DNA from 2 places in the Modicisalibacter sp. 'Wilcox' genome. Region 1 is predicted to be linked to the other one. Evidence: predicted binding sites of a transcription regulator. Region 1 holds the regulator's gene; the other holds the start of a gene.
What was found. The regulator LexA, encoded in region 1, represses DNA repair genes until DNA is damaged. The targets are predictions, from matches to a motif close to TACTGTNTANNTANACAGTA.
Positions count from the first base shown of each region.

Region 2: the regulator LexA is predicted to act here: its motif matches at 2,241-2,260, upstream of G7A98_RS14760 (PA0069 family radical SAM protein).

Region 1 is NZ_WNXF01000008.1:63,728-67,902, forward strand. Features, by position in the region: gene purU (formyltetrahydrofolate deformylase) at 1-503, shown strand, start outside; gene dinB (DNA polymerase IV) at 510-1,556, opposite strand; gene lexA (transcriptional repressor LexA) at 1,573-2,214, opposite strand; gene G7A98_RS09205 (TetR/AcrR family transcriptional regulator) at 2,411-3,070, shown strand; gene G7A98_RS09210 (L,D-transpeptidase) at 3,067-3,591, shown strand; gene nagZ (beta-N-acetylhexosaminidase) at 3,663-4,175, shown strand, end outside.
Region 2 is NZ_WNXF01000018.1:16,803-20,977, reverse strand. Features, by position in the region: gene G7A98_RS14775 (cobalamin-binding protein) at 1-147, shown strand, start outside; gene cobO (cob(I)yrinic acid a,c-diamide adenosyltransferase) at 141-740, opposite strand; gene G7A98_RS14765 (winged helix-turn-helix domain-containing protein) at 799-1,116, opposite strand; gene G7A98_RS14760 (PA0069 family radical SAM protein) at 1,152-2,228, opposite strand; gene panP (pyridoxal-dependent aspartate 1-decarboxylase PanP) at 2,409-4,064, shown strand; gene G7A98_RS14750 (glucan biosynthesis protein D) at 4,097-4,175, opposite strand, start outside.

The sequences.
Region 1 (4,175 bases):
CCTGCGTGATTTCCAACCACGAGGATCTGCGCGATCTCGTCGAGTGGCACGGTATCGACTTTCATCATGTCCCGGTACCGACGACGGACAAGACGCACGCCTTCGAGGAGACTCGCCGGCGGATCGAGGCGGCGCGGGCCGATGCCGTGGTGCTGGCACGCTACATGCAGATCCTGCCACCGGCCTTGTGCGAGCACTATGCCGGTCGGGTCATCAACATTCACCACAGCTTTCTGCCCTCGTTCGCCGGCGCGCGGCCGTATCATCAGGCCTACGAGCGCGGCGTCAAGCTGATCGGCGCCACCTGCCACTATGTCACCCAGGAACTGGATGCCGGCCCCATCATCGAGCAGGACGTGCACCGCATCTCGCACTGCCACACGGCACAGGATCTGGTGCGTTTCGGGCGCGATATCGAAAAGGCCGTGCTGGCCCGCGGGCTGCGCTGGCACCTGGAGGACCGGGTGCTGATCCACGGCAACAAGACCGTCGTGTTCGCCTGAGCCGGGTCAGGTGAAGAGCGTGAGCTGGCGGGCATCCGCCGCCGGTTTCAGCCTCGCCCCGACCCCCAGCAGGCGCACCGGGCGGGCGCCGCGCTGCCAGGCCGCCTCGAGCAGTGCCAGGAACTGATCGGCGTCCACCCGGGCGCCGCCGGCCTCGAGGGTGGTCAGCGTGAAGTCGTCGAAGCGGACCTTGATGAAGCTGCCCTTGAGCGGCGGGTCGCCATGGCGGGCCAGGCGGCTTCGCAGCCGCTCGACCAGCGCCGGCAGGGCCGCCCGGCAGGCCGCGAGGTCGGGCAGGTCCTGATGGAAGGTGGTCTCGGCGCTGACCGACTTGCGTTCGCGCTCGGTCTGCACGGGGCGGTCGTCGATGCCGCGGGCGAGTTCGAAAAGGCGCTGGCCGAACTTGCCGAAGTGCTCGACGAGTGCCTCCCGCGACCAGCGGCGCAGGTCGGCACAGGTGGCGATGTCCAGTGCCGCCAGCCGGGCGGCGGTGGCCGGCCCCACGCCGTGGAGCCGGTCCACCGGCAGCTCGGTGATGAAGGCCTCGACGGCCTCCGGCGGAATGACCGTCAGGCCGTCGGGCTTGTCCCAGTCACTGGCGATCTTGGCGAGAAACTTGCTGGGCGCCACCCCCACCGAGAGCGTGATGCCGGTGCGCCGGTGTGTCTCCTCCTTGAGCCAGCGGGCCATCCAGGTGGCGCTGCCCCGGAAGCGGCGTACCTCGCTGACGTCGAGATAGGCCTCGTCGAGCGAGAGCGGCTCGATCCGTGGCGTCAGCTCGCGGAAGATCGCCTGAATGCGTGCGGACACGTCGCGGTAGCGGGGAAAGTCCGGTGGCAGCAGGGTCAGGTGCGGGCACAGGCGCAGGGCGCGCGCGGTGGGCATCGCCGAATGGATGCCGAAGGCGCGCGCCGGGTAGTTGCAGGTGGCGATGACGCCCCGCTGGGCCGCCGTGCCGCCGATCGCCAGCGGGATGTCGCGCAGCGCCGGGTTGTCGCGCATCTCGATCGCGGCATAGAAGCAGTCGCAGTCGGCATGCAGGATCTTGCGCATGCGCGGGGCTCGCGCCTCAGTTGAGTGCCTGGCCGTTGCCACCACGGATGACGCCGACCCCGATGCCCTCGATCTCCAGCGCGTCCTGGCGCAGGTCGAGCTCGATCGGGGCGAAGTCTTCGTTTTCGGGCAGCAGGGTCACGTGACGGCCCCGGCGCTGGAAGCGCTTGACGGTAACCTCGTCCTCCAGCCGGGCGACCACGATCTGGCCGTCGCGAACCCGGTTGGTGCGATGCACCGCGAGCAGGTCACCCTCGAGGATACCCACGTCGCGCATCGACAGGCCGCGCACGCGCAGCAGGTAGTCGGCACGCGGCGAGAAGAAATCGGGGGACAGCGGACAGTAGCGGTCGATGTGGGCGGCCGCGAGGATCGGGCTGCCGGCGGCGACCTCGCCGATCACGGGCAGGCCCGGCTCGCCGTCCGGGGCGCACTCCGCCTCCTGCGGCGGCAGACGAATGCCTCGTGAGGTGCCCGGGATCATGCGAATCACCCCCTTGCGCTTGAGCGCGCGCAGATGCTCCTCGGCGGCGTTGGGCGAGCGGAAGCCCAGGCCCCGGGCGATCTCGGCGCGGGTCGGCGGATAGCCCAGCTCGTTCATGGTCTTGACGATGAAGTCGTAGACATTCTGCTGGCGCGGGGTAAGAGAGCGGCTCATGCGGCCTCCGCTGGTCGCTGGCGATGTGGGTATGTGGCTAAGTATACAGCATGGCATTGTATCCAGTAATCGCTGCCCGTGGTCATCAGGGCTGATCGGGTGTGTTTGAAACGCGACGGATTGTTGTCTTTCGGTAAGCCGCGTAGAATTTCCATAACGTTTCAAACAGCCGTTTATCAGCAGGCAGGGATATAGCATGGCTCAGACCGACACGGTGACCCGCATTCTCGACACCGCCGAAGTGTTGTTCGCCGAGCGCGGCTTTGCCGAGACGTCGCTGCGCACCATCACCAGCAAGGCCAAGGTCAACCTGGCTGCCGTGAACTATCACTTCGGCTCCAAGAAGGCGCTGATCCAGGCCGTTTTCGCCCGCTATCTGGATCCCTTCACCGAGCGCTTCCACGCGACCCTGGACGCGCTCGAGAGGGAGTACGAGGGCCGGCCGATCCCGCTCGAGGTGCTGCTGGAGAACATGGCCCGGACCGTGCTGGAGGTGCCCGCCGAGCGCAACAGCCTCAAGGTCTTCATGCGCCTTCTGGGGCTGGCCTACACCCAGGCCCAGGGGCACCTGCGTGGCTACATCCAGCAGCATTACGGTAGCGTCTTCACCCGCTTCACCGAGCTGGTGCGCCGGGCCACGCCGGAGCTGCCGGACGCCGAGCGCTTCTGGCGGCTGCACTTCATGCTGGGCACGGTGATCTTCACGCTGTCGGGACTGGACGCGCTGCGCGACATCGCCGAGAAGGACTACGGCGAGCACGTCAGCGTGCGCGACCTGGTTCGCCGCCTGCGCCCGGTGGTGGTGGCCGGCATGAATGCGCCGCTGCCGGAACCGCCCCGGGCGGTGGCGGTATGAGCCCGGTGACGCCGCGTCTGGAGGCGCTGCCGCCCGAGGATGGTGTCTGGCTGGAGGTCGATGTGGCACGCCAGGTGCTGCACGTCTGGCGCGGCCGCGAGTGCCTGGAGACGCACCCGGCGTCCACGGCCGCCGCCGGCGTCGGCCAGGCCGAGGGCAGCGGGGGCACGCCGCTGGGCTGGCACTATATCCGTGCGGTGATCGGTGCCGGCATGCCGTCGGGCAGCGTGTTTCGCGGCCGCCGACCCACCGGCGAGGTCTATTCGCCGGCGCTGGCCGCCGACTACCCCGAACGCGACTGGATCCTGACGCGCATCTTCTGGCTCTGCGGCCTCGAGCGGGGCCTCAACCGGGGTGGCAGCGTCGATTCCCAGCGCCGCTATATTTATCTGCACGGCACGCCGGAAAGCGAGCCGATGGGGCGTCCCGCCTCGCACGGCTGCATCCGGCTGCGGGACGCGACCCTGCTGAGGCTGGGCGAACTGGCGCCGTCCGGCACGCCGGTGTGGCTTCACGCCTGAGTGCCCGGATGCTGTCGTCGACCACGCCATTGCTCTAGAATCGGCCCCCTTCACGGGCAAGGACATCGCTTATGACCCAACCCATCGGTCCGGTGATGCTGGATCTCGAAGGCACCACCCTGACGCGCGAGGAGCGCGAACTGCTGCAACGTCCCGAGGTCGGAGGCGTCATCCTCTTTGCGCGCAATATCGTCGATGCCGCCCAGGTGCGCAGGCTGTGCGACGCGATCCGTCGCCTGCGTGGCGATCTGCTGCTGGCCATCGACCAGGAGGGCGGGCGCGTGCAGCGGTTGTGTGAGGGCGTCACCCGGCTGCCGTCGATGGGCCGGCTGGGACGCTGCTATGTTGACGACCCGGAGCGGGCGCGGCAGTTCTGCCACGATGCGGGGTGGCTGATCGGCCTGGAAATGGCGGCGTGCGGGCTGGACCTGACCTTCGCCCCGGTGCTCGATGTCGATGCGGGCGTGTCCAGCGTGATCGGCGATCGCAGCTTCTCCCGCGATCCCCGGGCGGTGGCGGCCATGGCGGGCGCCTTCGTCGACGGGCTGCACGAGGCCGGCATGGTGGCCGTGGGCAAGCACTTT
Region 2 (4,175 bases), on a different contig from region 1:
TGGCAGCGCTGGACGACGCTGCCGGCGGTGCGCGACGGCCATCTCTATACCCTCGACCCCGACGAAATCAGCCGCCCCGGGCCGCGCCTGCTCGAGGGCATGGCGCAGGTCTGCAGGGTGCTGGCCGAGGCCGCCACCGCTCAGTAGTCGATGCCGCGGCGGGCCTGGATGCCGGCGTCGAAGGCGTGCTTGACGTCGCGCATCTCGGTGACCGTGTCGGCCATGTCGATCAGTTCGCGATGGGCATTGCGGCCGGTGACGATCACCGTCTGCTCCGCGGGGCGCTCCCGCAGGGCACGTTCCACCGTGGCGATGTCCAGATAGCCGAACTTGAGCATGTAGGTGATCTCGTCGAGGACCACCAGGTAGACGTCGGGGTCGCGCAGCAGGCGCTCTGCCTGCTGCCAGACTTCGCGACAGGCGCGGGTGTCGCTCTCGCGGTTCTGGGTCTCCCAGGTGAAGCCGGTGGCCATGATCGCCACCTCCAGGTTGGGATCCTCGGCCAGCCGTTCGCGCTCGCCGCATTCCCACTGACCCTTGATGAACTGCACCACGCCGACCCGGTAGCCGTAGCCCAGCGCCCGGGTGACGGTGCCCCAGGCGGCGGTGGTCTTGCCCTTGCCGTTGCCGGTGAAAACCAGCAGCAGGCCGCGTTGTTCATTGGCGGCGGCGATGCGCTCGTCGACGTGGGTCTTGAGTTTCTGCATCGAGTTGCGATGGCGGGTGTCGCGATCGGTCATGGGGCCTCAGTACACGATGGATGGGTCGGGGCAAGCCTACGCGAGCCGCGGTTTCGCGTCAGCCGGCGTCAGTCGACGGCTCGGGATAGCCGAGCACGCGGCGCAGGTGGTCGTGGTGTTGCGCGACCCAGCCGGGGTCGATCGGCCCCCAGTCACGGATCACGTGGCGGCCGGTGCGGTGGCGCTCGCCGGGCGCCTGCTCGAAGTCGCAGACGATATCCAGGTCGGCGAGGGCCGCCAGGGTGTCCTGCGCCGTGCGGCGGGGCATGCCGGTGGCCCGGGTCAGTGCCGGCACGCTGTCGGCGAGCCCGCTGTCGATCAGGTAGGCGACGTAGAGCCGGCGATAGAAACTGCTGCGGGTCTTGCTGACGGTCATGGGCATCTCCGGGTCGTCGTTGGCCGCTGCCCATGTTACCCGAACAGGTCGCCCTGGCGATGGGGCGGGCGAAACGCCGACGTGTCGAGGCCCATCGCGGCGTGTCCGTCCAGGCCGAGGCGCCGGCTGGCCCGGCGGAAGCGCTGGGCCAGCAGGTCGGCGAAGACACCCTCGCCACGCAGGCGCCGCCCGAAGCGGGCGTCGTGGTCGGCGCCGCCGCGACACTGACGGAGCAGGCTCATCACCCTGGCGGCGCGCTCGGGATAGTGGCTGGCCAGCCAGTCCTCGAACAGTGGTGCCACCTCGTGGGGCAGGCGCAGCAGCATCCAGGCGGCGCTGCGGGCACCGGCGTCGGCGACGGCTTCCAGCAGGCGTTCCAGCTCGTGGTCGTTGAGCCCCGGGATCAGCGGCGAGATCAGCGCCCCGATCGGCACCCCCGCGGCGCTCAGCTCGCGCATCACCCTGAGTCGTGCCGCCGGCGAGGCGGTGCGCGGCTCCAGGGTCCGCTTGAGGTCGTCGTCGAGGCTGGTCAGGCTGACGAACACCCGCACCAGACGGTGCTCGGCCATCGCCGCGAGCAGCTCGCGGTCGCGCAGGATCAGCGCGCTCTTGGTCACCAGGGTCACCGGATGGCGAGATTCCAGCAGCAGCTCGAGCACGTCACGCGTGGTACCCCGCTGCGCCTCCAGCGGCTGGTAGCAGTCGGTGTTGCCCGACAGGTTGATGGGGCGGCAGACGTAGCCGGGCCGGCACAGCTCGTCGCGAAGGCGTTCGACGAGGCCGCTGCGGGCGATCAACCGGGTCTCGAAGTCGATTCCCGGCGACAGGTCCCAGTAGGCGTGGCTGGGGCGGGCGTAGCAGTAGATGCAGCCGTGCTCGCAGCCGCGATAGGGATTGAGCGAGCGATCAAAGGGCAGGTCCGGCGAGCGGTTCCATGACAGCGCGCTCTTCGCCGGCTCGTCGCGTACCGTGGTGGCGATCCGCTCGGGCACGGCCTCCTGCCACCAGCCGTCGTCCACGGCCTCGCTGTGGGTGGGCGAGAAGCGATTGGCCGGATCGCAGGTCGCGCCGCGCCCCTTGCGGACCACGGTATTCCGGGGAGGCGTCGCCATGCCGATCTCCTGTACTGCATTTGCATACAGTATAGTGGCGATGGCGATACCCTGCAGCCGGTTCAACGCGCTCGAGATGGGGCTGTCGCGTTACAATACTCGTGTGCGCGGCGATGTACCGGTCGGCTCAGGCCCCCTTCGGTGCTCCGCCCTTTCATTCCCCAAAGGCAACAGGGTTCCATGGGCAAGCAAGCAAAGGTCGCCGAAAGCAGCTGGGACAATCTGCTGAGGATCTTCACCGTCCCCGAGGCGTCCGGGGCGACGCTGAACCGTCTGGACAGGGATATTTCGGCGAATCTCGCCGGCTTCCTGCAGGAGCATATCGTCGCGGAAGAGCACGACCTGGTCAGGATCGAACGGGACTTCCACGATACCCGCATCCCCGAGGCGCCGGTCTTCGTCTCCGACCAGACCCGGTTCCTGCTCGACAAGGTGGTCGCGCAATCCGTGCATACCGCCTCGCCCAGCTTCGTCGGCCACATGACGTCGGCGTTGCCCTATTTCATGATCCCGCTGTCGAAGATCATGATCGCGCTGAACCAGAACCTGGTGAAGACCGAGACCTCCAAGGCCTTCACGCCGCTGGAGCGCCAGGTGCTGGGCATGCTGCATCGGCTGATCTACGCCCAGTCCGACGCCTTCTATGACCGTTGGCTGCACCACAGCGACGAACGCCTCGGCGCCTTCTGCTCCGGGGGCACCATCGCCAATATCACCGCGCTGTGGGTCGCCCGCAACCGGGCCTTCGGTCCCGACGGCGAGTTCCCGGGCATCGGCCGCAGCGGGGTGTTCGCGGCCCTGCGTCACCATGACTGTGACGGCGCCGCGGTGCTGGTCTCGGAGCGTGGCCACTACTCGCTCTCCAAGGCCGCCGATGTGCTGGGCATCGGGCGTGATCAGATGGTGGCCGTCGAGACGGACGCCCGCAACCGCATCCGGCCCGATGCCCTGGTCGCCACGATTGAGCGGCTCCAGCGGCAGCGGATACGGCCCTTCGCGCTGGTGGGGATCGCCGGCACGACCGAGACCGGCAACATCGACCCGCTGGACAGCCTGGCCGATATCGCCGCGGAGCAGGGGATTCACTTCCACGTGGATGCCGCCTGGGGCGGTCCGACACTGTTCTCGGAACGCTACCGGCCGCGTCTGGCCGGCATCGAGCGCGCCGATTCCGTCACCATCGACGCCCACAAGCAGCTCTATGTGCCGATGGGGGCGGGCATGGTGCTGTTCCGCGAGCCGTCGGCCCTCGCCAGCATCGAGCACCATGCCCAGTACATCATTCGGCAGGGCTCCAAGGATCTGGGCAGCACCACCCTGGAAGGCTCCCGTCCCGGCATGGCGATGCTGGTGCAGTCGGCCCTGAAGGTCATCGGTCGTCAGGGCTATGCGATGCTGATCGACAATGGCATCGAACTGGCGCGACGCTTCGCCGACCGGATCGCGGCGCTCGAGGATTTCGAGCTGATCACCGAGCCGGAACTCAACATCCTCACCTATCGCTGGGCGCCTGCCGGGGTTCAGGCGCGGTTGCACGACGCCGACGAGGCGCAGCGCCGGTGGATCAACGACCTGCTGAATCGCATGACGCAGTCCATCCAGAAGCGCCAGCGCGAGCGGGGCAAGTCCTTCGTGTCGCGCACCCGGCTGACCCCGGCGAGCCACGATCGCCAGGCCATCACCGTCTTCCGGGTGGTGCTGGCCAATCCCCTGACCACCGACCAGGTGCTGCGAGAGCTCATCGAGGAGCAACGCCAGATCGCCGCGGAGCACCTGGAAAGCGCCGACTTCGCCAACCTTAAGGCTCTACTGGACACCCATCGCCGCCGGATGTGAGCGTGCCGGCGGGTGGCGACCAGCGTGATGGCTCACGACAGGTGCCCGGGGTTGTGCAGCGCGCGCTCGTCGACGGGGGGCGGCGTCCACTGATAGAGCCAGGTCTCGGTC